One region of the Paenibacillus sp. NPDC058367 genome, then DNA from elsewhere that is predicted to be linked to it. Evidence: riboswitches for the same ligand, from Rfam matches in the RefSeq annotation. Region 1 holds a riboswitch; each other region holds the start of a gene.
What was found. Region 1 has a riboswitch for cyclic di-GMP ahead of ACFWMP_RS17740 (thiamine pyrophosphate-binding protein). Riboswitches for the same ligand answer to the same signal wherever they lie in the genome.
Positions count from the first base shown of each region.

Region 1 (4,809 bases):
GCCATGACATAATGAACACCCAATTGATCAAACTGACCCATCGAAATCAGGGCAGAGATAACTGCGATTTCCTTCCAGTCAGCTTCGATTGTGTTGCGTTGAAAAATATCGCCGTAGGCATTCCCCATAATAAATTCAGCCAAATCGGGGAAATGTTCTTTAATCGGAGCCAGTGCTTTAGCTCCGTAGTCTCCAGAGAGATTCGTGAAGTGGTTCAGACCACTGTTTACATTGTCTTTCATAAGTGACCTCCTAATTTAGGTTCAAAGTACGGTGAGCAGTCGGAGGGACCTCATCACGGTCTGTTAGCAGTTCAATGACGGCAACACGGTTGATGGCAACAGCGTCCTTGATGGCTGTTTCGAACTCCTCCGCTGTCTCACATTTGTAACCCTTAGCGCCTAGTGATTCTGCGAATTTCACAGCATCCATAGGGACTTCGTAGATAGTTCCGTCAATACGTCCTGTAGTTTTTTCCATACCTTTTAGAGCCATATCTAGCTGTTTATTATTCACAACAATGAATATGACAGGAATATCCTTGCAGACAGCAGCGTTAATCTCTGCGCCTAGCATCATAAAGCAGCCATCTCCTGTAATGCAGAAGATCGTTTCTTCTGGAGCAGCAACCTTTGCACCAATCGCCATTCCGATGGAATTACCCATACAAGCAAAGTAAGCATCGAAAACAAAACTGCCCGGTTTCTTAACCTTGTACCATTTCGCAGCATGGAAACCGTGACTTCCATCATCAACAAAGACTGTGCTGTTATAAGGAATCAAATCACTCATCGTACTCAAGACCGATGCAAGTGAAAGGTTTGGTAAAATCGGAGGCTCTTCGGTATAATCGGAATTTGTCGGTGCTTCGCGTTTTGTGATGTTGTTCGTGTCAATATTATTGAGATAGTAAACTAGATTGTCCCGTAGATCTCCAGTCACTGGAATCGTTTTAGAGAACAATATTTTTCCGACAAAAGTCGGATCGCTATCAAACTGAATTAATGTTGCAGGATGATTTTCCCTTTTAAGATTACAAATAGTCATATCACTTAAACGTGACCCGAGAACGATAAATAGATCACTTTGATTCAGCAAGTCATCCCCATGGGTACAACCGCCTACTCCAATTGGACCGTGATAGAGTGGATGATCCCAAGCTATAGCCCCTTTACCACCTGGAGATGTAACTACAGGAATATTAAATGTTTCCGCTAATTGAATTAGCTCACTATGTGCTCCTGAGCGGTTAACGCCTTTACCCGCGATAATTATTGGATTCTTAGAGTTATTTATAGCATCAAGTACACGGTCGATATTAGCATGGCTAACCAGTGATTCGCGTTCAGGGATTACAATATTACATTCCTCTAGCAATTCCGTTTGTACATCAAAGGGAATACAAAGGTGAACTGGACCACGATTACCGCTCAAAGCAATGGATATGGCATGATTAAAGATTGTGTTAAAGTGATCTCCACGTTCAATAAGCTTGCTATATAAGGTGGCAGGTCTAAACATATCAGCTAAATCAGCTAGAAAAGAAGTAGAGTCCTGACATTGGGGAATTCCAAGCTCTTTAATAGATTGATGGCCAGTAATAAATAGGACAGGTAGGTTGTTAGCCTTAGCATGTGCTGCTGCAGTTAATAGGTTTGTTCCACCAGGACCTGAAGTACCAAAAGCTACACCTAGTTTTCCAGTTTTAAGCGCATACCCGGCTGCTTCGAAGCCGGAACTGGACTCATGTCTCCCAGGAATAAATTCAATACCGTAATCTACCATTTTAAGAACAATAGGACAAATGGATTTCCCAATAATACCAAAGGAATGGGTAACTCCTAGGTTCCGTAGTGCTTCCGACATGTAATCTGCGACTGTCTTCAAAAAATACACCTCACAAGTTGATTGTTATTTTAAAATCAAACATTAGAAAACCTGTGCTCTGAATTAGGGCACAGGTTGGTGGCATAAATCGCCATAGAGACTGAACAATTGTTCAGTCGTCTTGGTTTTCTGCAACCTGGCAGTCATGGCCTCTGATTAAAAATGAGGCTGTAGATCCATGGTTTTGCGTCATCCTCTTTCGAAGATTTTGCCAATATTAATTTTAAAATTTATAAGAAGAATTTTCCTTTACAATATATTCCTAGAGTACCTTTGTCAATATATTTTCGCAAATTAACTCGAATTTTGACGAAAGTCTTGTCCAACCTATGAAATAATAGATATAAAAAAACTCCCCCTAAGTCAAAACTTAGGAGGAGTTTTTGGTCTTGTTTATATGATTTGCAAGTGACTTAAAACTTGAAAATATGGATAGTCTTCTGTAGATTAAACACAGCCTGTGTCATTTTCTCAGTTTCTTCAGCGACGGACTGCAGGGCATTAATTTGTTCATTCATAGCGGCGGATACTTCCTCGGTGCCGGCAGCGGTTTGCTGTGTGATTGCAGAGATATTCTCTATTGCACTTGAGATTTTCAAGGCACTTTCCAACATCAGATCACTTTCAGCAGAGAAGGAAGAGATTTGCTCGGTAATATACTGCACACTTTGCACAATTTGAGCAAAGATATGAGCAGATTGAGTGATCATCTCATTCTGTACCTGTACGACTTCTTCGTTGATAGCGATATTGTCAATCGCTTGTTTGATATCAGTTTCGATGCTCCGAACTAAGCCAAAGACTTCCTTCGTTGAAGCCGTTGATTCTTCGGCAAGTTTACGAACCTCCTGTGCGACTACAGCAAATCCTCGACCATGCTCCCCGGCGCGTGCTGCTTCGATGGAGGCATTCAGCGATAAGAGGTTGGTCTGCTCAGCGATCTCTGTGATGGTTTTTGTAATCATCGTAATTCCGCGAGCATTATGAGACAGGGCTTCGATAGTATCAGCTACTTTTTGAGTAGCCTGGATGTTTTTGCGCATGCCTTCAGCTTGAGTATCAACGGACTGCCGTCCTTGTTCAACTAGTTCTAATGTATGTATTGAACGTCTGTTCATTTCTTTCGTTGAGTTCGTATAATTGGATACTTTATTCTCAATATCTTTAATGGATTCTGTCATTTCAGCGATATCCGTAGATATTTCATTTGCACCAAGAGCTAGCTCGTTAGACGAAGAGGCTACCTGTGCCATGACAATTTTCAAATTCTGATTCTTATCTTCGATTCCACGGCTTGCATCCATAACTTGACGAGTGATTTGTGATGCTTCTGTCAAAATCTTCTTGAGCTTGTCAATCATAGTATTAAAGGAACGACTTACGTCCCCCATAGACCCGTTCTCATCGGCTCTACTAGTAAAATCCCCTTTTGAAATACTATGAGATACATTCGCGATGTCATCAAAAGAAGATGTAAGCGTTCTCTCGATAAAGCGGGCCACGGGGAAAGTTAGAGCAGCAAGAACTACGATTAGAACAATACCCAAAATAATGTTGCCTAAGATCATAAAAGTAACTAAAACAGGAATGGCAAATAGTGCGGCAACGAGGTAACATCCGGCAACAATTCTTTGTTTTAACGGAAGTTTATGCATCCAGTTCATTGGTATAATGTCCTCCTTATTAATATTATGTATTGGTGTTATTATATGGGATTTAAAGGTGATTGGTCTATAGTAAGAACTGACATAAATCTTCTTTTCGAAGTAGTTCTTTAGATTTCGTGTCAAAAATCCTCATAAATAGCGGAAATTTTTGCGATAGCAGACTTTACCATCTCTAAAAGTTCTTGCGGTGAAAGTACAATAACCGAGGGACTAAAAGAAAGGATTATCCGGCAGGCCGACTCGATCGTATTAAATTCGGCATCTACGTTCACCCACTCTGCATTGCTTGTTGGCTCTATCAATTGGACAGAGACAAATCTTTCTCGCTGTAATTCTTTTAAGACAGATGTTCTAACCCTTAGCATTACTTGATACTTTGGCAGTGCTGCTTTAAAGGCCGTGGTGGACTCTTCCCAGTACTGTTTTAAATCAAAGTCATCAGGTCTTTTAAACCACTCATGAGTCTCCTCAACGTTAACTAATCTGGACACACGAAAGGTCCGTAGTTCTTCTTTGCTTTTGGCTACGACATACCATACTCCGCGTTTTGCAACTAACCCAAGAGGTTCAATGAAACGGACCGTTCTCTCGTTGCTCCGGAGATAAGTGATTTTTACTTTGCGGTCCTCCCAAAGTGCTCTCTGCAGTACAGAAAGGAACGGATAAGTCTCATCCGAAGGATGCCAACTGGCGCCATCAATATGAATACGCTCGCTTAGGTAATTTGCTGAGTTACTAAGTCGATGTGAGGATGCAGCCTCTAGTTTGAGAAGAGCGGAAGAGTAGTCGTCTTGTATCCCCAGATCCTTCATTATAGATGCGTCAGCGGACAGAAGCAGTGAACCAATCTCTTGTGGCTTCATTCCCGTTAGGGAGGTTCGGTAGCCTTCAGTAAGCATCCAACCTCCTTCACGACCACGTTCAGCTAAAATGGGTATTCCTGAAGCACTTAATGCTTCCATATCACGAAACACAGTTCGTTCTGATACCTCGAGTGTTTGGGCCAATTCTCTAGAAGTCATTTTTCCACGATTTTGCAACAGAAGTAATATTGATAACAAACGGTCGGCTCTCATTAGGCTATTGTACCTCCTCGAATTATTGATTAGACGATCACCATTAATCATTTCTAAATCATGATTATATTATATATGTCAGTTGATGTCATATATACGGGCTATACTTATAAAACGTAAGGAATGTTCACAGAATATTGAAATCCGAATTCATGTGGAAAGGGTTGAATGCTATGACA
Region 1 covers NZ_JBHXIZ010000003.1:193,165-197,973, reverse strand. The annotation lists gene ACFWMP_RS17745 (carboxymuconolactone decarboxylase family protein) at 1-242, opposite strand, end outside; gene ACFWMP_RS17740 (thiamine pyrophosphate-binding protein) at 253-1,896, opposite strand; cyclic di-GMP riboswitch class I at 2,015-2,110, opposite strand; gene ACFWMP_RS17735 (methyl-accepting chemotaxis protein) at 2,301-3,551, opposite strand; gene ACFWMP_RS17730 (helix-turn-helix transcriptional regulator) at 3,674-4,630, opposite strand; gene ACFWMP_RS17725 (SDR family NAD(P)-dependent oxidoreductase) at 4,804-4,809, shown strand, end outside.

Region 2 (4,809 bases), on a different contig from region 1:
GGAGGTATACTCAAGTCCTAAATCTGATTCAAACATGGAGGATACACCAATGAAAACACTTATTGTCGTCACGCACCCAAACATCGAAACATCCGTCGTTAATAAACGCTGGATCGAAGAACTCCGTAAATATCCAGACAAATATACGGTGCACGAGCTGTACAAAGCCTATCCCGATGAAAAAATCAACGTGGAAAAGGAACAACAGCTGATTGAAGCGCATGATAAGCTCGTCTTACAATTCCCTGTCTACTGGTTTAGTAGTCCACCTCTGCTTAAAAAGTGGCTGGACGAAGTATTTACTTACGGATGGGCATATGGCTCGAAGAGTGATAAATTAAGAAATCGAAAAATCGCATTAGCTGTAACTGCCGGAGGAAGTGCAAAAGACTTTAGTGAAGAAGGTAAACTCGGCTACGGGCTTGACCGTATTTTATCTCCCTTTGACACGACTTTTTTGTATTGCAACGCTGATTATCGTTCCTTCTATGCCATTTATGGCACGGAATCTGAGACGGTAGGAAGTACGGATTACTTAAATAAATTGGATATCAGTTCGCAAGGCTATGTTGAATTTATCGAAAATATGTAATTAGATTTGAAGCAAAAAGCAGCATTTTCATTAATGGAAATGCTGCTTTTGTCATAAGTTGTCGTTAAATCGTAAAAGGTATGGTTATCTCTTGCGCGGCTGGAACGAAGTTTTTCTCTCCCCAAGTGCACATCATATCCAGCACCGGAATAAGCGATTGGCCCTTCTCGGTCAAGGAATACTCAACTTTAGGGGGAATCTGGGGGAATTCCTCGCGCCTGACGAGACAGTCGGCTTCCAGTTCTTTCAACATAACGCTTAATGTCTTAAAAGGTATTGTACCGATACCCCGTTGCAGTTCATTGAACCGCACGATCTTGTTTTCAGAGAGATAGTAGAGAATAGTCATTTTATATTTACCGCTAATAATAGACAAGGTGTAGCCAAAGCTAGTGTCCTTCTGTTGAATGCCAGGCGGTATACAGATTTCATCACTCATGGGCTATTACCCTCCTTCAGAAAATATTCAACGAAAAGGCAAACGCCTGTTGTCGCTCCGTACTCAGGTCCCGACTTTATTATGTTTTACAACCTGCTATCAAGTCATCCTGTGAGAACGAATTCACTATATCATTTTGAAACAATTTGTTCAAAGCACTCGTGGCTAACTATCAATCGGTCGATTTTCTCTGTCGGCGAAGCGGGCCTCTTTGGTTGGAAATCAAAAGTGCCAAGCGGATAGCCTAAGCGACGAATTGAAGTTTTTAATGTAATTTTCATGTGAGCATCATCTTATTTTCAGGTTCAAGGTATATATTGAAGACACCAAACACCCCCCAGTGTTTTGTGGTATAAATCTCTCAGGTCTTGCCAACTCCCATGGTAAGGCCTATTTTTTTGTTCGCTAATTAAATGAGGGAGGGGGGCAGCTTCTTCGCTACTTCACTTAATCTGATACTGCTCTTCATAGCTCTTAAAAGATGAAATATCCAGACCGAGATATCTGCGCATATGAATGGCAGCTTGGGCAGCGACGATGTCGTTTAACAACAGCATTCGTTCATGGTATCCACGACATATAAATTTGGCTTCTATCCCCGTGTTAAGTCTGTTCTGCTCATAAACCTTGATTCCCCGTTTTCTCATCTCTGAACGAACATCTCTTAGATCTGTTGTAGCAACTGCTGCGGCTGTTTCAAGAACCTCCAGATAGGGGGTAGGTGTTCGTAAATGTGCAGATAGAATGGCGGAGTCCCGTTCGAAAGCTGATAAAATCATCGGAAGCAATAAATAAGATTTGACCAGCATGTTGTCCCTGCTTTCAGCTCTATTCATGAATCTCATCACCTCTAATGGGAACGTATATTCGTATTCTACCCCGATATTCCAAAAATAATCAATGGTATTTCTAAACAGATAGTCCAATGTGATTGAATTCACAACTAAATTAGAAAGAATAAAATATATTAAAATTGTAATAATAAAAAATAATGCTTCAGACTTATATAAAGGGAGAATTAGGATGAAAGAGGAAGGAAGTCTCCACCGTGGAATGGTATTTGGTTTGATTCTAAGTATTCCATTATGGATATCGATATTAGGTTGGATAAAGTTACTTTAAAATTGAAGGAAAACCTTTGTGTGAAGCGCCTTTAGGCGCTTTTTTTGTGCTTGCTTACGCGTATGAATATCAAAAGGAATTGATTGACAATTGTAGGAATGGAGCGCTAAACTATTATTAGTTCAAAAGTATTAAAAGTCATAGACGATTATTTAATAGGATGCTTAAAATGCTAGTTCTAATCCGCAAGTCAATACATATATTATCATGATAATAGCAAACCGCCTGAAAGGGTGGGACGCAAAGTCCAGGAGTCTAAAGTGTCTTAAATGCGCTATGACCGTCCGACTGCCATGAGAAGGGAATTCCACTTCTTTTTTGGCGGTCTTTTTTGTTGTTAGGTCCTTTAGAGTTTCTGGTAATTATTCTGATTAAATATAAATCATAGATTTAGGAGGTGTGCTTTTTGAAAAGAAGAATGAAACCGCTGCTTGCACTAGTATTAGCGGGGATATTGACGGTAGGTAGTGGTCTTTCTGGAGGTCATTTGGTAAATGCGGCTGGGGAGGTGCTTCCCTATACTCCTACACCTGTGTTAGGTATTGCAGGGAATTTTAATACTTTTATTTTTGGGGATTTCAAACAATCTAATGATCAGGTTCATGGGCGCCTTGCGGCCAAAGGTAATATTACTTTGCAGAATTACGGCGTATCCAAGGATAATCCAGGTGGAGATGTTCTTATCGCTGGTAATGACATCAGTTTTACTAATGGGACTGTTCATGGAGCATCCGTTTATGGTGGTGTTTTTTCCAGCAACGGTGTAGATCTTAAAGAACCAGCGAGAAAAGGGACTCCTATTGATTTTGATGCTGAAGAGCAATTTCTTATTGGACGTTCTAATGAATTCTCTTCGCTTGCTACAATAGGAACTTTCAAAAAGGAATATGGGAAAATAACGATTGATGCTCCGGAACCATTTAACGTTCTTAATCTTAGTGCTGCCGATTTCGCTGGTGCTAATGGCTTACAGTTTAATATTGCAAATAGCGCCACAGTTATCATTAACGTTAGCGGAAGTTCAGTTAACATTCCAAGCTTTCAAATCTGGGGAGGTAGCCCTAACAAGGTATTATTTAATTTTTATGAAGCTAGCACTGTTGACATTGGAAGTTTAACAATAGAAGGAACTATCCTAGCTCCGCTTGCAAAAGTAACTTATAATTCCGGTGAACTGCATGGGACGCTGATTGCAAAGGGATTTGCTGGTGGGGTGCAGATGCATTGGTATCCATATGGAGGGGAAGAACCACCTCCGACACCAACGCCGACCGTGGCACCAACACCGACACCAACCGTAACACCAACACCAACGCCGACCGTGACGCCAACACCAACGCCGACCGTGACGCCAACACCGACGCCGACCGTGACACCAACACCGACACCAACCGTGACGCCAACACCAACGCCAACCGTGACACCAACACCGACGCCGACCGTGACGCCAACACCAACGCCGACCGTAACACCAACGCCGACCGTGACGCCTACGCCGTGCGTGACACCGACACCGAAGCCAACACCAACGCCGAAGCCAACACACACACCGAAGCCAACACAAACGCCGAAGCCAACACACACACCAAAGCCAACACACACACCAAAGCCAACGCCGATCGTGACGCCAACACCAACGCCGATCGTGACACCAACACCAACGCCGACCGTGACGCCAACACCAACGCCGACCGTGACGCCAACACCAACGCCGACCGTGACACCAACACCAACGCCGACCGTGACACCAACACCAACGCCGACCGTGACGCCAACACCAACGCCGATCGTGACGCCAACACCAACGCCGACCGTGACGCCAACACCAACGCCGACCGTGACACCAACACCAACGCCGACCGTGACGCCAACACCAACGCCGACCGTGACGCCAACACCAACGCCGACCGTGACGCCAACACCAACACCAACGCCGACCGTGACGCCAACACCAACGCCGGAAGTAACGCCAACACCGACACCGTCGCCGGAAGTAACGCCAACACCGACACCTTCATCAGAAGTGACGCCAACACCGACGCCGGAGCCTCCGGTGTTCCCGACACCAACACCATCATTTGTAATTGGTACTATCGTTGTTAATGATGATCCTGTGCCGCTGGGCCCTGTAGCTTCGTCGACTCCAGCACCAGTACCAACACCAACACCGTCGAGCAATACAGAGGTACTTGTTGATGAGGAGGAGATTCCATTAGGACCAGTATTGACAGTAACACCAACGCCGTCACCAGAGGATATTGCTGTAGTGGATGATACAATCCCGCTAGGTAATCCACCTGTGGATGAACTTCCAAAAACGGGAGAATCAAGTTCAGTCCCTTATTATGTAACTGGTCTAGGTTTTGCACTTATTGGATTGCTAATGAGAAATAGATTCTCGAGCAAGAAATAATAAACGGTGATTGTAGCTTGAATACAAGTTATGCCGTGGAGAATAGTAAAGCCGCTTTCGGGACATATTCCGATGGCGGTTTTCTTTTGTTATGATTGTTATATTTTGGCGCATTCTAAGTAGATGTTATACTGATTTACAACGGATATGAGGAAAGGACGGGGAAGATGAATTGGTATGGTTCTTCATTAGCGCTGTCATCGCCATAGGAGCTCTGATCTATGCGGGCTTTTTCTTTTATGG
Region 2 covers NZ_JBHXIZ010000005.1:384,721-389,529, forward strand. The annotation lists gene ACFWMP_RS25005 (NAD(P)H-dependent oxidoreductase) at 50-592, shown strand; gene ACFWMP_RS25010 (winged helix-turn-helix transcriptional regulator) at 657-1,031, opposite strand; gene ACFWMP_RS25015 (YhjD family protein) at 1,475-1,867, opposite strand; cyclic di-GMP riboswitch class I at 2,359-2,449, shown strand; gene ACFWMP_RS25020 (choice-of-anchor A family protein) at 2,560-4,566, shown strand; gene ACFWMP_RS25025 (alpha/beta hydrolase) at 4,739-4,809, shown strand, end outside.
Region 2: another riboswitch for cyclic di-GMP. It lies ahead of ACFWMP_RS25020 (choice-of-anchor A family protein); the one in region 1 lies ahead of ACFWMP_RS17740 (thiamine pyrophosphate-binding protein).

Region 3 (4,809 bases), on a different contig from region 1:
CCTTATAAGTAACAAAAGCAACCGCTCTCATAACGCGAAAGCGGTGCTTTATCTTCTCAAACATAAGTCACATCCTGCCTATCTTTGATATCTCACAACATATAATCTTATTCTTATTCGAGTCCGGACCAGATCACATTGTTTGTACCGAAAATCGCTCTACCGTCCCATATATTTTTATGAAAAGGGATATACCAAACGGCAATCAGCTGTTCAACCGGATCAACGACCAAAGAACAAGACCCCCATCCTTCATGAAAAAAAGTGCCTTCAGAATAAGATGTACTTTCATTATATCGAAGGTCTGGCCCAAGACCGTATGGTCTATCTGCTCCTCCATCTCCCCATGCGTAGTTTGGAAGTTTTTCAGAATTGAACCGCTTGGTCATTTTCTGAACAGCCATCCGACTTAAGATATGACCACCTTCGTATTCCCCATGGTTAAGCAGCATGATTCCGAACTTTTGTAGATCATTAACGGTTGAATACATTCCCCCACCAGTTCCGGGAGTCTTGATTTCTTCCTCAGACCTTTGTTCTTCATCCGTAATTTCCCCGTTTTGCAGCTTCTGAAGATATTCCTTGGCTTCTTCCGAACGAATAGCGATCCTACCAGCTTTCTCAGGCGGTATATCAAAGAAAGTATCTGTCATGCCTAACGGTTTTACAATGTTGTCCATTATGTAATCTTCTGCAATAACACCTGTTATTTTCTCGATAATTGCACCAAGAACCACGTATCCGAACGATGAATACATCCATTGAGTCCCTACCGGAAAACGAATACCATAGGAAAGTCCAGCTTTAATCCAGTTTTCTTTTCCAAGCTCTGATTCATAAATATACCACCATGCACTTTTATAGTAGGTATCACTTATAGTGCCATGATCAGGTGCGATGCCGGAGGTATGCGTCAGTAAATGAGCAATTGTAATCGGCTTAAAAGGATCGGCATCAAACTCCGGAAGAATAGAACTAACTGGCTGCCCCATAAAAATTTCACCATCATCTGCTAGCTGCCAGATCGCTGTTGCCGTAAACAGCTTAGTAATAGAAGCGATTCGAAAAATTGTATCCGTTTTCAAATCTTGGTCACTATTTTCTTCGTAACTGAAGCGTCCCCCCGCTCCATTAGCAAATATTTTTCCATAACGACTAAGAGAATAAATATAGCCATCGGCTACTTTCTTATTACAGAGATCCTCATAAAAATGATTAAGTGCCTCTAATCGGTCCTCCCTGTAATTCACTTCGTTCAGCTTGCTAAGCTCTGTGGATAATAACATTATTCGCACTCCCCCTATCAATCATTAAAAAGAATAGTAATTCTCAAAAATGTAAATTTACACCTAACCTATAATACCTTTTCAATATAATAGTTACAACATGATATTTCATACACTATTAAATTAATTCAGATTATTAATCACATAAATAGCATGTACTAAAATCCTAATAATTGGTAGGTCAATTTTATATTTATTTATTTTTTACATATCTCACTTCCTGTTGGCTACTGTCATGAATGGAGCAAAAAGCGCTGTTCTACTGAACAGCGCTTTTTACTCCATATGAAAACGACCTTATTATTCTAGTTCGGCGGGCTTTACAATGGTTGTACCTTTGTTATTCTTGGAATACTTAGCTTCGATTTTCGTGTTGTATGTATCCTTTTCTCCATCACTTATCAGCACATAACTCAGATCGACTGTCAGTTTTTCCGTCTGCCAGGTCTTAGTATTGACGAATAATTTCCACGTTACGCTTTTGGGTTGAACTGTCTCACCATCCCAGAGGTTCTCCTGGTCATAGAGCTTGATTATTCCCTTAGCTGCTGTCGGATCGGTTACCGTGAATTGCAGGACTGTCTGAGCACCAGCAGTGCTGACTTTCATAGATTTTTTATAACTTTTTACCGAATCAAGCATGGAAACAGGATCGTATTGACCTTTGGAGTAAAAAGAATCCCACTCCATCTTCTCCAGTCCAATCCAATACTGCGCATCAGGATCGATTGGCTCACCGTCATCGTCGTAACCTTCATCTTCAGATTCATCGATCAGTTCACTTCCGTCTACAAGATAGTAAAACTCCTTGTCATTGGCATATAGACTGTACGTTGTTTCTAAAAGACTACTATCAACGGTGCCGGCTGCAGCAAAATTCGGCAGTCGATTAATATCCAGCTTCAGTGTGTTAGTGTTGCTGATACGTACCCCACCGCTCTGAATATCCTGTTTTTTGATCACATCTAAGTGAAAATTCTTTATTGCTTTAGAGGCTGCCGTTACTTTGCTAATCATTTGATCCGCGGTTACTGCTGTTGTGGTAGCGGCAGACACGACTTCAGGATTAGACATCCATCTGATCGTTCCGGACAGCAATAAAGCACCTACTGCCAAACTAGTGCCTATTGTTTTGAAAAAACTGTTCATGTACTTCCCCTTTCGGCCCCTTGCGATAATGTAACGCCGTATAGGTCGAAATAATAAAAGAGCTCAAAATTGACTACATATTCTTAGAGCTATCCTTTATGCTTCATAAGACATCCCTATGGCGGCCTGGCGATCATTTCCTTCTGTAGAAAGGCTTTAGACCCATGGCTTTGTGTCATCATCTTTCGATGATTTTACCTTTAAAGCGGACATTCAATTAGTTTTAATTAGCTTACGGACGCATGTCCCACCGCTAATTTTATCATGGTTATAATTACCTGTAAACGACTTATCTTCCATTTCTATTCACCTGTCGATTTACTCGTATCCTTATGTCAACGTAAAAAAAAAAGCATAAAACAGGACTCCAGTCCGCTTTATGCTTTGCATCTAAAATTATTTTACAGGATCAAAAAGATTAGGATAAACAATATTTAACCAGCGCATCACGCACACCATGCTCATTGTTCGAACCCGTAACAGCATTCGCTGCCGCTTTTACCTCTACAGGAGAATTATCCATCGCCACGCCCATCCCCGCATAGGTAAGCATAGAAATATCATTAAAATAATTACCGATTGAGAGGACTTCTTCTTGCGGAATTCCCAGCTTCACAGCGAGATTTCTTAATGCGTTTCCCTTAGAAGATTCGGGATGCATCAAATCAACGAAAAATTCACCACTCCGCAAAATATTGTACTCAGGAGCCCAAGTACGCCATTCACGTTCAGCTTCGTCAAGGATTTCTGGCTGTGTAAATACAGTAAACTTAACAACCGGTTCACGGAAATCTTCCCATGCGGGCAGCGTCGCTGGCACAATACGGAAGTGCTCATACATATAATTAGCTTCTTTAGTCAGATTCTCTACATTATCAACATACATATCAAAAGCAGTATTCACATCATAATGAATATTGTGCTTACGGCAATAGTCAATATAGGGGTCAAGACCACGTGCATCCATACCATATTGATGCAGCACTTCTCGATCTTCCACTCGTACCGTCGCTGCTCCATTGTGACCAAGCACGTAACCAGTCAGCCCCATTTCCTCCATGAAAGGAATCGAGTTCTGTGGACTGCGTCCCGTACACAATACGATTTGACCGCCAAGACGTGTAACCTCAGCAATAGCTTCCTTATTCTCAGAGCTTAAGTGGTGATCATCATTTAATAGCGTACCGTCCACATCTAGTGCAATCAGTTTGTATCTCATACTCCACCATCCTTGTCTTTCTTTTTCTATATATAATTGAACTTGAGGCTTTTTGTGTTAAGTGTCAGTGGCAACTATGGTGAATGTTTGGACTTCCAGCCGCTGTTGTTTCCAGATTTCTTAATTTATACCGTTTAAAAGCGGATGAAATCCGGAAACAAAGGCGGTCGCTATCGCTCTTACAGTTCCAAAATTCCCCTCCGTCTCTCCCTTCTCTTATCCCAAGTTTCCAAATTCAATATATATATCAATTTATATATCATTTTCTCTACTATCCTTCTGACCCATCTGCGCCTAAGAGTGCCAGTTCCTCTAACGTCAGTTCCCGACAAGCTCCAAGCGGCAGACTTTCATCCAGCTTCAATTCTCCCATAGATACACGTTTCAGAAAAGTGACTTTTTTGCCTACCGCCTGAAACATACGCTTCACCTGATGAAATTTCCCCTCAGTGATGATAAGTGAAATATGGGAAATCACTTTGCTGCCGCGCTCTATTCCAAGAATGGTTAAGTGTGCAGGTAAAGTAACGTAGCCATCTTCCAGCTCCACCCCTGCTGCAAAAGCCGCGACATCATCCGCGTCTACATCGCCCTCGATGGTTGCCTCGTACGTTTTCGGGACATGCTTACGTGGCGACAGCAATTCATGGGCAAGCTTCCCATCATTAGTGATCAGCAGCAGCCCCACAGTATCCTTATCTAGCCTTCCTACAGGAAACGGTTCAAACTGTGCATACTCGTGCTTTAAAAGATCCAAAACCGTCCGATCCCGCTTGTCCTCCGTAGCTGACAGGACACCCGGGGGTTTGTTCATCATAAGATATATGAATTCACGGTAGGTAACAACCTCTCCCCCTACCTCTATTTTATCGGCATAAGGATCCACATGGAACCCACTATCTTTTACCACGGTCCCGTTCACCAATATTAAGCCTTGTTTAGCTTGTTTACGGATATCACTGCGCGACCCCACTCCAATATGGGACAACACTTTATCTAATCGTTGTTTTTTGGCGGGCTTACCTGATTGGCTCATTGCTACATCCACCTCCAGCCTGCGGGATATTCGTTCTTGAGTATGCCATCCTGCCACTTACCCCAGCCTGCGCTGTAGCCATCAATGCAGACCAGAACGTATCCCTTTTGGGCACTTCC
Region 3 covers NZ_JBHXIZ010000001.1:921,331-926,139, forward strand. The annotation lists gene ACFWMP_RS04250 (ABC transporter permease) at 1-64, opposite strand, end outside; gene ACFWMP_RS04255 (serine hydrolase domain-containing protein) at 114-1,286, opposite strand; gene ACFWMP_RS04260 (DUF6612 family protein) at 1,587-2,435, opposite strand; cyclic di-GMP riboswitch class I at 2,553-2,644, opposite strand; gene ACFWMP_RS04265 (Cof-type HAD-IIB family hydrolase) at 2,854-3,654, opposite strand; gene ACFWMP_RS04270 (pseudouridine synthase) at 3,926-4,690, opposite strand; gene ACFWMP_RS04275 (RsmB/NOP family class I SAM-dependent RNA methyltransferase) at 4,693-4,809, opposite strand, start outside.
Region 3: another riboswitch for cyclic di-GMP. It lies ahead of ACFWMP_RS04260 (DUF6612 family protein); the one in region 1 lies ahead of ACFWMP_RS17740 (thiamine pyrophosphate-binding protein).